One region of the Paenibacillus sp. Z3-2 genome, then DNA from elsewhere that is predicted to be linked to it. Evidence: predicted binding sites of a transcription regulator. Region 1 holds the regulator's gene; each other region holds the start of a gene.
What was found. Region 1 encodes Rex, which represses fermentation and respiration genes when NADH is low (regulators of the CRP and FNR family bind a similar motif). Its sites were predicted from a motif close to TTGTGAAATATTTCACAA; they were not measured.
Positions count from the first base shown of each region.

Region 2: a site for Rex is predicted at 2,657-2,674, ahead of nadA (quinolinate synthase NadA). Genes of this name have one in related genera too.
Region 3: a site for Rex is predicted at 2,327-2,344, ahead of adhE (bifunctional acetaldehyde-CoA/alcohol dehydrogenase). Genes of this name have one in related genera too.
Region 4: a site for Rex is predicted at 1,730-1,747, ahead of nirB (nitrite reductase large subunit NirB). Genes of this name have one in related genera too.

Region 1 is NZ_CP096397.1:3,986,328-3,990,549, forward strand. It holds gene M1D71_RS17865 (DUF5590 domain-containing protein) at 1-476, opposite strand, end outside; gene M1D71_RS17870 (amidohydrolase) at 516-1,820, opposite strand; gene M1D71_RS17875 (redox-sensing transcriptional repressor Rex) at 1,807-2,460, opposite strand; gene dinG (ATP-dependent DNA helicase DinG) at 2,674-4,222, opposite strand, start outside.
Region 2 is NZ_CP096397.1:62,188-66,409, reverse strand. It holds gene nadB (L-aspartate oxidase) at 1-1,611, opposite strand, end outside; gene nadA (quinolinate synthase NadA) at 1,647-2,585, opposite strand; gene ftsH (ATP-dependent zinc metalloprotease FtsH) at 2,883-4,222, opposite strand, start outside.
Region 3 is NZ_CP096397.1:4,168,589-4,172,810, reverse strand. It holds gene M1D71_RS18825 (hypothetical protein) at 1-273, shown strand, start outside; gene M1D71_RS18820 (hypothetical protein) at 471-1,184, shown strand; gene M1D71_RS18815 (Crp/Fnr family transcriptional regulator) at 1,276-1,992, opposite strand; gene adhE (bifunctional acetaldehyde-CoA/alcohol dehydrogenase) at 2,425-4,222, shown strand, end outside.
Region 4 is NZ_CP096397.1:4,714,220-4,718,441, forward strand. It holds gene M1D71_RS21070 (M42 family metallopeptidase) at 1-121, shown strand, start outside; gene M1D71_RS21075 (hypothetical protein) at 302-622, shown strand; gene M1D71_RS21080 (metal-dependent hydrolase) at 852-1,559, opposite strand; gene nirB (nitrite reductase large subunit NirB) at 1,837-4,222, shown strand, end outside.

The DNA.
Region 1 (4,222 bases):
TAAAAGCGATAGTGGTTATGCGTACCGTCTTTATAATACACTTGCCACACATATATTCCATTCACAACTCCGGGCATGATTCTTTTAATTTCACCGGCAGGAACTTCAGAACTAAAGCGATTGCGTATCTGCGTTTCGGACATGCCATTCTGCAGCAACTCGCTGTGTATAGCGTTTGCACCCGTAGCAGGTTGATTGTTTGCATCGAATTTCACCCAGACCATAACATCCTGGTTATCCTTGTTTTTGCCGATCAGGGTCCAGTAGATGTTATCAGAGCCTTCTTTATCTCCCCAAATGTACTTTCGCAATTCATTATAGGATGTAATGCCCAGTTGCTCCTGTGCTACCTGTATGGCGAGAGCTTCTTCCTTGCGCTGGTCCTGCGTGACATAGACGTAATAACGCTGAAGTCCAAACAGAATCAGAACCAGTGCAAGTAGCGAAATCCATATCCACTTCTTTTTTTTCTTCAAAAGCCGAACTTCCTTTCCCTATGATGCTCTGTCCTGCAATTAACGACCAAGCAGACCATCAAATGCCAATTGAGACTCACGCAAAATGCGCTCTTCATCCAGCGTCAGACATTCGCCATGCTTCACCACTTGCTTCCCATCCACCCATACGTGCTCTACATCTTTGGCAGAAGCCGAATAGATCGTATGCGAGATCAGGTCTGTATGTGGATAGAAATGTGCCTGTTCAATGTCCAGGGCGATAAAATCAGCCTTCATGCCGACCTGGAGTGCTCCAGTATTGTTTAAGAAGATGGATTTGGCACCGTATGACGTGCCAAGCAGTAATGCTTCTCCTGCAGGCACTGCAGTCGGGTCACCGGACACGCCTTTATGAATCAATGCAGCCAGTCTCATTTCCTCGAACATATCCAGGTTGTTGTTGCTTGCCGGTCCGTCTGTTCCGAGTGACACGGTAACTCCCGCTTTCAGCAAAGCAGGTACCCGCGCAACACCTGAAGCAAGTTTCAGGTTACTACCCGGGTTATGGGATACAGCCACATCATGACGGGCCAGAATCTCAATCTCTTCATCATTCAGATGCACCGCATGTGCAACCAGGGATGGACGGGAGAAAAAGCCCAGTTTCTCCAGATGTGCCACAGGACGCAGGCCATAATCAGCCACGTTCTGCTCCACTTCACGAAGCGTTTCCGACATATGTGTATGGAGAGGAAGGTTTAGGTCGTTCGCAACCTGTACAAGCTTCTCTATGTAGTCAGGAGGGCAAGTATATGGCGCGTGTGGCGAGATTACGGTTGTAATACGTCCATCTGCCTGTCCATTCCACTCACGCGCAAAAGCAGCCGACTCCTCCAGCTTCCGCAATTGCTCTTCTTCCGAGCACAGCCCAATGACACCGCGTGCCAATGCTGCTCTAACGCCGGACTGTTCCACGACTTTGGCAACCTGATCCATGTGATCATACATGTCCAGGAAGGCTGTAGTTCCACCTTTCAACATTTCAAGCACCGATAGCGAAGTTCCCCAGTATACATCTTGTGAAGTCATCTTCGCTTCCATCGGCCACATTTTTTCCTGCAACCATACTTGCAGCGCAAGATCGTCTCCATGTCCTCTGAGCAGCGACATCGCTGCATGACCATGCGTATTGATCAGACCCGGCAGGAAGAACAATCCTTTTCCATCCACTTTGGTACAATTTTCGTCTCCATCCGGCAATGTCTCACCAATATGCACAATCTTGTCATTCTCGACAACCATGTAACCTTGAACCACATTCCATGTTGCGCCTTCATTAACGGCAAATTTACCGTTGTGGATTACCCATCTATTTGTTGTCATCTTCCTCTTCGTCCTTTCCAGTCTCCAAGTAATAGGCCAAACTAAGCAGATCCGTCGTAAAATCAGCATGGTGAATGCGGATATGCGGCGGTGTTTTTAGAATTGTTGGCGCAAAATTAAGAATTGCTTCAATTCCCGATTCAATTAGCTGATCGGCTACATTTTGGGCTTCCGTATCTGGAACCGTGATAATTCCGATGCGGATATTGTCCGTTTTCACCGCTTCCGTCAATTCATTCATTGGTTTCACCGTCAAACTGTTGATTTGACTGCCAATCTTCGGTCCGTATGCATCGAATACAGCAACAATCTTCATATTGTCTTTCAGATATGCGTTGTAGTTGGACAAGGCCTGTCCGAGATTACCCGCTCCTACCAGAGCTACATTAATTTGCTGATCAATCTTGAGGATGTGACGAATCTTCTCGATCAAATAGGATACATCATACCCGATCCCTTTACGACCAAAATCACCGAAGTAAGCCAGGTCTTTTCGAATTTGGGCCGGATTCAGATCCAGCCTCTGTCCGAGTTCTTGAGAGGAAACAGTAGCCACCTCACGCTGATGCAACTCGCTCAAATATCGCAAGTACACAGGCAGACGTCGTACCACCGCTTCCGAAATTTTATCTGATTTCATTCTTGCTCCCCCTTACCAAGGCCACGATAAAATAGTAGATGAAAAGATGAGCACTCTGTATAAATTCAAAGATAGAAGTGACTTTTTATACAGAATGCTCCTTGTAATTTAGGTTATAAGTTCTTACGTGCAGCTGTGTTGATCCGAAAGATCTCATAAAGTTTAACGCCAAACTGTAGCGTCATGCAATGATATAACGAACAAAACAACCGATTATTCTTGTTCTTTAGCAGGTTTTTCCAACCACTCGGTAATTCGTGGAACCATCTGCTCTGTGAGCATATGCTCCATTTTGGGACCAGGTAATGAATATAAGAAGAATTTACCATAATACGCTTCAATCACCCTTGTATCATAAACAATGACAATACCTCTGTCCTTCGCTGTACGAACCAATCGGCCAAATCCTTGCTTGAAACGAATGACTGCTTGCGGCACAGACAGTTTCAGGAACGGATTTTTCTTTTGCTCCTGAAGCAACTCACTCTTGGCTTCCACCAACGGATGATTTGGTGGTTGGAAAGGCAGGCGCACGATAGCGAGACAGGTTAGCGCTTCTCCCGGGATATCTACACCCTCCCAGAAGCTGCTTGTACCCAGAAGCACCGTAGCTTTTGCCTCCTGGAACCTGCGAGTCAATTTGGAGCGACTTCCGCTGTCAACGCCTTGCCCCAGCAACGAGATATCGTTACCAGACAGAGCCTCCTTCAGCGGATCATAGACCTGTCGCAGCATCTTGTATGAAGTAAACAGAACCATCATGCGTCCACGAGTGGCAATTGCAGTCTCTGCGAGTGATTGCACCAGCATATTGACAAAGTGCGCATCACCCACACTGCCTTTCACACTTGGAAAATCACGCGGAATCACCAGAAGTGCCTGATCGCGATAATTGAAAGGTGATGGCAGCATCGACGTTAACAGCCGATTATTCTCGGAGGCTTCCTGCAAGCCAAGCTGTTCAATCATGAACTGGAATGACTTATCTACAGAGAGCGTAGCCGATGTAAGCACAACGCTTTTCTTTTTGTCGAAAAACAAATCCTTAAGTTGTGCACTGACATCTACAGGTACGGCATACAGCTGGAGAGATTTACTGCGGAACTGGCCGCTGGCTTCCATCCAGTACACCGTTTTGGCGTCATCCATACGCATGAAGAACCGTAGATTCTCCTTCAATGTGGTCAGATCTTTCAGCAAACCTGTGATGTCCGTGATCAGGCTATCTGATTGATAATCATCCTGATCTTCTTTCACCTCAAGCAGCAATTTGTCGCCTTTGCGAACCAAATCGCCTAATGTCACATAGATCTGGTTCTCCAGATCCTGCAACTCCTGCCATTTGGCCGGTTTCTGAGATGCCTTCAAACGCAGGGAAAATTGCCCCGTTTCTCCTGGTGAAGCATCACTTCGTTCAGGTAAAAGGCCGAACAAGGCATCACTCATTCGATCCCATAGCTCCTTAACTTCAAGAGCGAGTGGGAACATCTGATCCACCATTGAGCCCCATTGCACCGAATTTTCATGCCCGGATAACTGCGAACGAAGCATAGGCAGCTGACCATTACGACTGTCTTTAAACAGGCGAGTCAGTGTATGAACCAAGGTAAAATATTTCATATGCATTCCAAGATGCTTACCAGCGACATCCTCCAGATGATGTGCCTCATCGATCACAAGACTCTCATAGGCTGGTAGTAACTGATGCGCTGCTTTTACATCCGTAAATAATTTAGAGTGATTCGTGATTACGATATCCGAC
Region 2 (4,222 bases), 2.7 Mb from region 1:
CTCCACAATCGCTTGTTCTCGCTGCTGCAGACTATGCTTCTGCCATACGACATCATCACGTGCCGGGAAATCCTCACGATAGTGAGCCCCCCGACTCTCCTCGCGGTGCAATGCTCCGCTGGTAACTAACCAGGCACAGGTCAGAAGGTTGGCGTACTCCATCTCTTCCTTATGGGTGAGTGTCTGATCAAAAAACTGCAATTCCTGGTGCAGCTTGTCCATGGCCTTCTGCAGATTCTCACCATTCCGGCGCAAGCCTACCTGACGAACCATCATTTTCTGTAGTCGTAAGCGTCTTTCGGATATCGGCCTTTGCTCTTTGCTCATCTTGCTACTCATGTCCACAGAAGAAGAGGTATTCCCTCTTAATGAACCAAGCGGAGGAAGAGATTGAATGCGATCTACAATTCTCCGGCCAAATACAATTGCTTCAGACAAAGAGTTGCTTGCCAGACGGTTAGCTCCATGCACTCCTGTGGACGATACCTCTCCACAAGCAAATAACCGGGGGATGCTGCTCTCTCCACTTAGATCCGTTTTCACTCCGCCCATCATGTAATGAGCAGCAGGTGCAACGGGAATCCAATCCGTTGTCATATCTAATCCATAACGCATACAAGTCTCATATATGGTAGGGAACCGATGCTTGATCATCTCTGGCTGTTCATGCGTAATATCCAGGTACACAAAGGTGCTGTTGGTAGACTCCATCTCACTAACAATCGCTCGTGCCACAATATCGCGTGGTGCCAGTTCAAGCTGGGCATGATATCGATCCATGAAGCGTTCACCCTTCACATTGCGCAAAAATGCTCCCTCACCGCGCACGGCTTCTGACACAAGGAAACGTGGGGCCCCCGGGTAACAAAGAGAGGTAGGGTGAAATTGAATAAATTCCATGTCACGAACGATAGCCCCAGCCCGATAGGCCATTGCTACACCATCGGCAGTAGCTACATCCGGATTCGTCGTATATCGATACAGTTGTCCTGCCCCACCAGAGCAGAGAACAGTTGCCTGTGCCTTCACGAAAACTTGCAATCCATCGTCCTTCTGAATCAGAGCGCCGATGCATTCCCCTCGATCTCGATCCGTAATCAGATCAATCACAAAATGCTCATCCCATACTTCAATTCCGGGATGTTCATTCACTTCGACTGCAAGCGCACGTACAATCTCATATCCCGTTGCATCCCCGTTGGCATGCAAAATACGGCGGTGGCTGTGCGCACCTTCCTGCGTCAACGCCAACTCGCCGTTCTCCAGGTCAAACAACGTACCTAAACGAATCAGTTCCTTCACACCGTCCGGCCCCTCATTCACCAATACCTCTACCGCCTCGGAGCGGCATAAGCCCGCTCCTGCAACAAGTGTGTCCTGCAAGTGGTAAGCAGGTGAATCATCTTCAGCAATAACCGCAGCGATGCCTCCCTGCGCATACCGGGTGTTACTTTCAAGTAATGACTTCTTCGTGATCATTAATACACGTTGTTGTTCACTTGCTTTAATAGCGGTAAACAAACCAGCAATCCCTGAGCCTATAACCAGTACATCCGTTTCTACCGTGGGTAGCGCAGATAGATCAAAATCAACTAAATATTGCGGTATCATGTTATTCACCTGTCTTGGAGCAAGAGTAGCGCATCCTACTTCACCAATAACATACGCTCTAGTGATTCTCTGGCTTTGTCGGCAACGGCCGGTGGCACATAGATCTGCGGCTTCATCGTTTCCAGGCATTTAACCAGTTTCTTCAAGTTGTTGACCTTCATGTTAGGACATACGAGGAATTTGGTAGCAAAATGAAACTGTTTATCCGGACTATCCAAGCGAAGTTGATATCCTGTACCATCTTCCGTACCTACGATATATTCCTTCGCTGATGAATTTTTGCAATACTCCAAGATGGCTGTTGTACTGCCTACAAAATCACCCATCTCTACAACCTCGGGACGGCACTCTGGATGGACAACAAACTCTGCATTCGGATGCTTGGCTCTCATCTCCACTACATCTTTGACTGTGAGCATGTCGTGAGTGTTGCAGTAGCCTTCCCAGATAATCATTTTCTTGTCTGTATGCTGCTGGACGTAATGTCCCAAGTTTTTATCCGGTACCCAGATAATTTCGTCGGAATCTACCGATTGAATAACCCGAACTGCATTCGCCGATGTACAACAGATATCGGTCTCTGCCTTGATCTCAGCCGAGGAGTTGATATAAGTGACAACCTTGGCATTAGGGTGTTGTGCCTTCAATTTGCGAAGTCCATCCACATTCACCATATCTGCCATTGGGCAACCCGCACGTTCGTCCGGGATAATAACTGTTTTGTTCGGCGCCAGAATTTTAGCGCTTTCACCCATAAAGTGAACACCACAGAAAACGATCACATCTGCATCGGTTTGTGCTGCCTTCTGGGCTAATAGAAACGAATCTCCACGGAAGTCAGCAACCTCCTGTACCTCGTCACGTTGATAATAATGGGCAAGAATAATGGCATTACGTTCCTTCTTCAATTCCATCAGCCGCGCACGCAGTTCGCGGTTCATCTCAGCCTTGCGCTCTAAAGCCAGAGCTTCCACCTGTGATCCTCTCCTTTATCGGGACAGCGTCATGCGCTGTTTCGTAGGGCCAACCTAGTCGTTATCTTCGCTTGAGAAACGAATCACAAGCGGTTTAACAACTAATTTACACAACGTTCATGACTCTGTCAATAAATGAAAAAGGCCCAGAACAACGCCGTAACCACCCGTTTGCTAACTGGTTCGCCATCTAACTCCCGTTTATCTTTATCTATCCTCTTTAAAATAATGGACAAAAAAAGAGAGCCCGAGGGCTCTCTTGATTTCACCTGCTAGTATAGCCAGATGTATTATGCATTAAGACGTTGGCTTCGTTCCGCCATCATCCGGGTTATTGTTATTACCCTTTTCCAGATTCGGAGCTTCGTTCGGAATATCTCCGGCTGGTGGCTCAGGCGTTTCATCTTTACCTTGAATACGGACACGCACATCACCGATGTTGTCAATGATGGGCTCTCCGCCTTCAGTTGGCGTATCTTCACCGTCATTGTCATTCTCTGCTTTTGGAGTCAAAGAACCTGTTTCGATCAATTGTTTGATCTGATCCATTTCCAGAGTCTCAACCTCAAGCAAAGTCTGAGCGATCAGATGCATCTCTTTTGAATGTTTAACAAGCAAGTCCTTACACTTCTCATAACAGTCATTGATAAAGCGTTGCATTTCCTGATCAATCTCATAAGCAATGGAATCCGAGTAATTCTGTTCATGGCCGATATCCCGACCAAGGAATACCTGTCCTTGTGAACTTCCGAATTGCATAGGTCCCAATTTCTCACTCATACCGTACTCCATAACCATGCTGCGAACAATACCTGTCGCTTGCTGGAAGTCACTGTATGCACCAGTACCAATTTCTCCGATGAACAATTCTTCAGCTACACGACCCCCGAGAAGTCCGGTTACTTTATCCAGCAATTCCTGCTTGGTAACCAGCATACGGTCTTCTTTTGGCAACATGATTACATATCCACCCGCACGTCCGCGCGGAATAATGGTCACTTTATGTACCATATCAGCATGTTCCAGGAAGTATCCTACGATGGTATGACCTGCTTCATGATAAGCAACGATTCGTTTCTCACGATCACTGATGACACGGCTTTTCTTCTCCGTACCAACGATGACACGGTCAATCGCTTCGTCAACTTCCTTCATGGAAATATCTTTACGGTTACGACGTGCTGCAAGCAATGCCGCTTCGTTCAAGAGATTCTCCAAATCCGCACCAGAGAAACCTGTTGTACGCTTCGCGATAATATCCATCTTCACATCTTTGGTCAGTGGTTTATTACGGGAATGTACTTTCAGGACAGCTTCACGACCTCTTACATCAGGGCGATCAACCGTAATTTGACGGTCAAAACGTCCAGGACGCAGCAAGGCAGGGTCCAAAATATCTGCCCGGTTCGTTGCGGCTATGATGATAATACCTTCGTTAACTCCGAATCCGTCCATCTCAACGAGCAATTGGTTGAGTGTCTGTTCACGTTCATCGTGACCACCACCGAGACCAGCACCACGCTGACGTCCTACAGCATCAATCTCATCGATAAAGATGATACATGGCGCATTTTTCTTCGCATTTTCAAACAAATCACGTACACGTGATGCACCGACACCGACAAACATTTCCACGA
Region 3 (4,222 bases), 180 kb from region 1:
GTCATTGCCCGCTATATTGTGCCTACTTATTTTTCGGAACGACCTTTGCATGAGCAAGGCAAGGTATTCAAAATACACCAACAATATGGTCAGATTCCGCTATATCAGGAGTATGTAGATGTACCTTCCTGCTGCGTGCAGGTGGACGGTGGATTGCTTGAGGGCCGATTGCTGACAGGGGTATATGTATCTGAGGAACAGTTCTTCGGACTCAATCCATATCTGAAAGATGGCGGTGGAGGACGGACATACATGCAGGCTAGTGTCCAATGATAACGTAACCAATAAGAACGTAAAAATGATTTAGATTGGAGAGCCTGTGCGCAGGCTCTCTTTGTTGTACAAGCCTTGTGTGGAGAGTATGCTTCATAAAAGTAACGGCTTTGACACTTTTTTTTGTTGAATAATGTGCCATAATAGAGGTTATGGACAACAGGGTGAGTGATTTTACGCAGGGTGGTGTTACCTACATGAAGAAGAAAATCCCCGGTTACATAGGTGTATGTTTGCTCCTACTGGCGATCTTGGCTGGTTGTAGTGAGACACAGCCTTCAGAGCAGCCAATTGTGAAAGAGACAGAAACAACGAATACGATTACAGTGGCTGTAGATGGAAGTACGTTTTTGCCTGATGCAACAAAGTCCATTAAGCGAGATTTTAGTGAGGGTTTGACACTCAAAAAAGCATTACTGAATAGCGGACTGGTTGATTTTACAGCGGATGGCAAACGGATTCAATCCGTTGGTGAAGTCTCTCTAGATTCTTCGCTTAGCTGGGCTGTCAAATTAAACGGCAAGGATATTGAACAGGAAGATTGGGACATGGAGCTTCATGCCAAAGATGAAGTGATCATTTACGTGAAAGCCGCTGACAGTGGGGGGGATGGCGTTGCATACCAGACAACGTTACTCAAGGTGAGCGGTGGAAACATTATGCCCACTCTCAATCGTCAATATGCTGGCGTCTATGTTCAGGAATGCACAGTTCGCGATGTCTTGAAGTCCAGTGGGATTGTGAGAATGTCGGAGAACAACAAATTTGTTGTTTCGGTCGAGAATGTTACACCCCGCATGAATCAGCGGTGGGTCATTATGGTGAACGACAAGGAATTAATGGAAAATGGTTTGGACATGAAATTGAATCCACGTGATGCGGTTAAGCTTGAATTGACCAGTGCATCCTAAGCATACAACAAAGCCCAATCCCTCTGCAGAGGAATGGGCTTTTTTCATTCAAAAAATATATAAGCGACATTCTGCATAGCATAATCGAAGATTAAATACGACAGATCTCGTTCGGGCAAAGTTCACAGTGACAGATCCCTTGCAGCATCTTCAGATCTTTGATGACAATCATGCCATTGTCATATTCAATCGCATCTTTCTTGCGCAGATCGCTTAACATGCGGTTTACACTTTCACGAGTGGCTCCAATCATATTGGAGAGATCCGTGTGGGTAATCTTTTTGTGAATAATGACATGCTCTCCATGAGGCTCGCCGTATGAATTCGACAGCCGAATGAGGGTGGAGCAGAGCGCGCCTGGTTTGCCATATAACATGAGATCTCGGAACTTAGTCTGAGTTAGCCGGTGATGAATACCCATCCATTTCATAAAGTCGATCGCGAAGTCACAATGCTGGCAGATCAGCATTTCCAGGTCTTTGTGCTCCAGTACACCAATCTCACTGTCTTCCAGCACTTCCGCTGAAAAGCTATGCTTGGAGCCAAAGAAGGGATCAGCCTGGCCGATCATATCACCGGACTGATACATGTACATGATCAGTTCCTTGCCCTCATCTGTTGATTTGGTGATCTGGGCACGGCCCCGTTTCATATAATAAAGTTTGTCAGAGACGTCTCCTTCCCAGTACAGATGGGTACCTTCAGGATAGGTTCTATCTTTCATTGTAACCAGCAGATGGTTGAAATTCGCTTCCGAGAAACAGTTGGTATTGCCGCGCTTTTCCAGTACAGTCGTTAGTTCTCTCATAAGTCTATCTCCCCTTTATGTCCATCGGACGACCTTCTGTAGCTTGCAGTAGCCTCCGAGGTTCGCCGCAAACCGTTGCCGTCCTGATCAGGGTCATCTCGGCCGGGAGGAAGGACGGTACAAATTGCGGTGGTTCAATTTTTAAGTTCAGTATATACCTAAACTTACCTTTTGGGGGGCATGGGAAGGCATCAAAAATGGCGAAATTTCAAACATTGTGATTAAATTCACTTTTAATGGGGAAGGATGTGTTCGATAGCCCTACATTTATTATAGGAAGAGGAAATCAACTTGTTAGCAGACATTACAAAACTAAATTTAAATTTGTTATACTTTGTGAAAAAAATCACATGATTACGTTTTTGGCTATGGTACGATGTGAATGTAAATGAGAGAGACAAACTAATACGAACCTTTAGGAGGATGAGGGAGATGGCTGTAAAGAACGAAGTCGCCCCAGCAAAAGAACCGACAGCAGGTCAGTATATTCAAACGTTAATCGACAAAGCGAACAAAGCACACGCCGCATTTATGAAGATGGACCAGAAGCAGATTGACCGGATTGTGCAAGCCATGGCGCTTGCGGGTCTGGATAAACACATGATGCTCGCCAAGATGGCCGTAGAAGAAACAGGCCGCGGAGTGTATGAGGATAAAATCACCAAAAATATATTTGCAACAGAATATGTGTACCACAGCATCAAGTATGACAAAACCGTAGGTGTGATTGAAGATAACGAATATGAGAGCTTCCAGAAAATTGCGGAGCCGGTCGGTATTATTATGGGGATTACACCCGTCACGAACCCAACATCAACGACGATGTTTAAAGCACTGATCTCCATCAAGACGCGTAACCCAATCATCTTCGGTTTCCACCCATCTGCACAGAATTGTAGCCGGGAAGCTGCTAAAATCCTGCTGGAAGCGGCTGTGAAACATGGTGCACCAGCAGATTGTATTCAGTGGATTGATGATCCTTCCATGGATCGCACGAACGAACTGATGAATCACAATGATGTGGCTCTCATTCTGGCAACAGGCGGATCAGGGATGGTACGTGCAGCGTACAGCTGTGGTAAACCTGCACTGGGCGTAGGACCAGGTAACGTGCCTTGCTTTATCGAGAAAAGCGCGGATATCAATCAGGCAGTTACGGATTTGATTCTGTCGAAGTCCTTCGATAACGGCATGATCTGTGCTTCCGAGCAAGCGGTAATCATTGAAGAACCGATCTTCGATCAAGTGAAGAAAAAAATGATTGCGAACGGTTGTTACTTTGTTAACAAAGATGAAGCAGCTAAATTGACAGCAGGTGCGATTAATGCCGAGAAATGTGCGGTGAACCCGGCGATTGTTGGTCAATCAGCGGTGAGCATTGCGAAGTTATGCGGCATTGAAGTTCCGGCAGGCACCAAAATTCTCGTGGCCGAGATTGAAGGGGTAGGTACGAAATTCCCATTGTCGGCTGAGAAATTAAGTCCGGTACTCGCTTGTTACAAAGTCAAAACGGCAGCAGAGGGCATTGAGCGTGCGGCAGAAGTAGTTGCTTTTGGCGGCATGGGTCACTCCTCGGTTATCCACTCAACGAATGAAGAAGTGATCGGCAAATTCGCAGATCGTCTGCAAACCGGACGGATTATTGTGAACTCACCATCCACACACGGTGCGATAGGGGATATCTACAACACGAACATGCCGTCATTGACACTGGGATGCGGATCATACGGACGTAACTCGACTTCTTCCAACGTAACCGCTGTGAACTTAATCAATGTGAAAAGGGTGGCTCGCCGTACCGTGAATATGCAATGGTTCAAAGTGCCGAACAAAGTCTACTTCGAAAAAGGGGCAACGCAGTATCTTGCCAAAATGCCTGACATCACACGTGTTGCGATTATTACGGATGCCATGATGGTGAAACTTGGTTATGTGGAAAAGGTAGAACATTATCTTCGTCAACGCCAAATGCCAGTAGCGATCGAAGTATTCTCCGATGTAGAGCCAGATCCGTCCACAACAACGGTAGATCGCGGAACGGAAATGATGCGCCGCTTCCAACCAGACTGCATTATCGCACTCGGCGGTGGATCACCGATGGATGCTGCTAAAGCCATGTGGTTGTTCTATGAATATCCAGATACGGACTTCAACGATCTGAAACAAAAATTCATGGATATCCGCAAACGGATCTACAAATATCCACGTCTCGGCGTAAAAGCAAAATTTG
Region 4 (4,222 bases), 730 kb from region 1:
TATTCACACCTCTTCCTCCATCATTCACACAGACGACTATGATGCAGCCAAGGAGCTGATTGTGAAGCTGGTGAAAGGTCTGGATCGGACAACGATGAATACCATCATTAATAACGCGTAACAGTTGATAAGAGACCTCCTAACTATATCGGGAGGTCTCTTTTTTATGTTCACAACGATATCAGTTGAACACATTTACACAGAAAGGTTATTCTGTCATCGGAGTGGCAAGTGTAGGGAATTACACATAAGATACAATAACGGTAGATGATTCAAACACCAAGCAGTGGGGGACCTGTTTATGGCAGTGAGAAGGAATGGAAAATCAAATAAAGGTTCTAAAAAAACAAATGCCGCCAACACCCTTCTCAATAGCAACCTTAAAGGGAGAAATCTGGAACTTATCGTTGCAGCATTACTGGTAAGCGGGAAGTTAAGAGTGGATGCGGTCACATTGTTTCGAGAAGCCACTTTGGTCGTTGAACTGGTCGGACAATATAAAACGTTACAAAATATTACACCGTCAAATCAAGACAAACTGGTGCAATTCCTGGATGAGATTGGTGGGGATATGACGTTGAATGATGTTATACGGGCTTTCCAACAGAGAATCAATTTTTAAGGCCAAGAAATGAGGTTGAAGTGATGTCTGACTTTGACGGAAATGGGTTCGCTGAACTATTGATCATTGTCATTCTTGTTGTTTTATTTGTATTTGGTTCTTCCGATATTGACGATCTAACCGATTCACCTTCTCAATCCTGAATTGGCGTACGTATTACGCTCCATTCATTATGAAATGCGTAACTATAAACGCCAGTCCACAATATGCGGGCTGGCGTTTTTGGTGGCTATAAAAATAGCGGTGAGAATGCAATCCAGGCCAAAATAAGGGTAAGCACAATGCAGACATTCTCTACAACGGCTCCACGCTTGGTTCCTGTACTCATCAGATTGGCTCGTATGCGCCACTTGAGCGGTGGTAACGGACGGATGCCCCGATTGGTCAAAGAATCAGCCAACAAGTGCATCGCATATGCCGTACCTCCCGCTACCCAAATCTCCGGTCCCTGCTGCTGGGTCGTGCTGTAAAGTAAGCCAGCCCATATTGCGGTTCCATATAGGGTATGTGTCAGCCCCCTGTGAGTTAGGGTGGTGCAGAGCATTAACAGACTGCCTGCAATCAGATTCCATGGCGCGAATGAGTGACCATAGAAAACGAGCCCTAGTCCAATCGCAAACATCAGCACTTTGCGTAGTGAACGCGAGGGTAGAAATGACACAAGTGCAATGAGGATCGCAAGCAACAGGTTCCACGGTTTGGCATGAACATAAAAGTACACAAATACAGCTGTCGGCAAAAGAATGGTCTGTAACAGCCTGATCAGGCTATTAGGCAATGCTCTCGATACCAGCAGCGAATTCGGCTCATCGATGTCAGGCAATAAGGAACCAATCAGAGCAACTGTAACTGCCGGTGCAGTTACCGGCATACCAGCCAACTGAAGTACAGAAAGTGATACGCCTGTCCCGATCATCAGGTGGGATCTTCCCATCATGGTGCAAAAACTTCCTTTCGAAGAAATAGGGAACATACATAGCCCACTTTTGATAGTACAACGAAACCAAAACAAGAACAATAGTTCGTATTTCCTTATTTGTATGAAAATAAATATCACTTTCTGTGATGGGGCTCACATCATTATATTTATGACTCTTCTATCGTTATTAGTGAATTAAATCACATAAACTATCGTCAACTACTTGTATAATTTCAAATATAAACCACTAAAATTGTTGGTAATGTACAGCGTCTATCCAAGGAGGCATACACACATGAACGGAAAAAAAGAGAAACTCGTTATCATTGGTAACGGAATGGCAGGAATCAGTACTGTAGAACAAATTTTGAAATTAACTTCGCGATTTGATATTACCGTTTTTGGCAAAGAGCCCTACCCTAACTACAATCGCATTATGTTGTCCTATGTATTGGAAGGAAGCAAAACACTGGATGACATCGTGTTGAATGATCTCCACTGGTATCAGGATTATGGTATTACCCTCCATACAGGAACAACCGTAACCCGCATTGATTCGGATACCCATGAGGTCGTGACGGAGGATGGAACTCGCTTCCCTTATGACAAAACCATCATTGCGACTGGCTCTAACTCCTTTATTCTCCCCGTACCTGGACATGACAAAGAAGGTGTCGTCGGTTTCCGTGATATCGCCGATTGCAATGTCATGCTGGAAGCTGCTAAACAGTATAAACGAGCGGCCGTTATCGGGGGCGGATTGCTTGGCCTTGAAGCTGCCAAAGGGTTGGTACAGCTCGGCATGGAAGTTACCGTAGTGCATTTGATGCAAGATCTGATGGAACGTCAGCTCGATCCGCAAGCTTCAGCCATGTTGAAAGCTGAATTGGAACGTCAGGGTATCCGGTTCAAGATGGGTGCGCAGACTTCCGAATTGCTGGGCGGCGAACGGGTTGAAGGGATTCGTTTTGCTGATAATTCCGTACTGAATGTTGATTTTGTTGTCATGGCTGTAGGGATTAAACCCAATACAGTTGTAGCCCGTGAAAGCGGTATGGAAGTGAATCGGGGCATTGTCGTAAATGACTATATGCAGACTTCACTTGAGAATGTGTACTCGGTCGGGGAATGTACAGAGCATCGCGGGGTATGTTACGGCCTCGTTGCCCCATTGTTCGAACAAGGCATGATTCTGGCGAAACATATCTGCGGGGTTGAGACGGCTCCTTATGAAGGTTCTGTTGTATCAACGAAATTGAAAATTTCCGGTGTGGACGTCTTTTCAACCGGTGAATTCATCGACAGTCCGGAACACACCGTCATTTCGCACAAAGATGACTGGAAACGGACTTACAAAAAAATTCTGCTTCGTGACAATAAAATGGTTGGTGCCGTGCTCTTCGGTGACATTACGGATTCTGCCGAATTGCAAAAGCTGATCAAAAATCAAACCGAAATGACCGAGGAATTGTACGGTTCACTCATGGGCACAGGCTGCGGCGGTCATAAGAAAGCAACCTCTGTTGAAACGATGCCCGAGGACGAGATCGTCTGCGGATGTAACGGGGTGACTAAAGGAACTATTGTCGATGTAATTACAAATCAGGGCCTGACCACTGTAGATGAAATCAAAGCCTGTACCGGTGCAACCCGCTCTTGCGGTGGATGTAAACCGGTTGTGGAACAGATTTTGCAATATGTACTTGGAGACAACTTCAGTACGGGAGCCAAACAGGGCATTTGCGGATGTACATCTATGGGACGGGATGAGATTGTAGCCGAGATCCGTCAAAAAGGATTGCAAACGACCAAAGAGGTCATGAATGTACTTGGATGGAGTCAGCCAGAAGGTTGTTCCAAATGTCGCCCGGCAATCAACTATTACCTTGGCATGATTGCACCGGATACGCACGAAGATGAGAAGGAATCCCGTTTTGTTAACGAACGCATGAACGCGAATATTCAAAAAGATGGAACTTATACGGTTGTACCTCGGATGTATGGCGGGGTGACTACACCGGCAGACCTCAAACGCATCGCTGACGTTTCCGTCAAATATGATGTTAAAGCAGTCAAAGTGACTGGCGGTCAGCGTCTCGACTTGATTGGTGTCAAAAAAGAAGATCTGACTAAAGTCTGGGCTGAACTGGATATGCCTTCAGGTTATGCATACGCCAAATCGCTGCGCACGGTCAAAACATGTGTCGGCTCCCAATTCTGCCGATTCGGTACACAGGATTCCATGGCTATGGGCGCCAGAATCGAACGCAAATTCGAACGTCTAGATCTGCCAGCCAAGTTTAAATATGCCGTCAACGGATGTCCGCGGAACTGTGCCGAAGCATGTACAAAAGATATCGGTATCGTTGGTAACGACGGGGGCTGGGAAATCTTTATCGGCGGCAACGGCGGTATTAAAGCAAGACTTGCTGATTCCCTATGCAAAGTAAAAACGGATGAAGAGTTAATCGAACTGTGCGGAGCCATCATGCAATATTACCGCGAGACAGGTAACTATCTGGAACGGACTTCCGAATGGGTGGAACGCATGGGTCTGGAACATATTCGCTCGGTTGTCGTGGATAACCTCGAAGAACGAAAAGCTTTGATGGAGCGGATTGAGTTTGCACTTGAGCATGTTGAAGAACCTTGGCAAAAAGCGATTCGCAATGAAGAAGGCC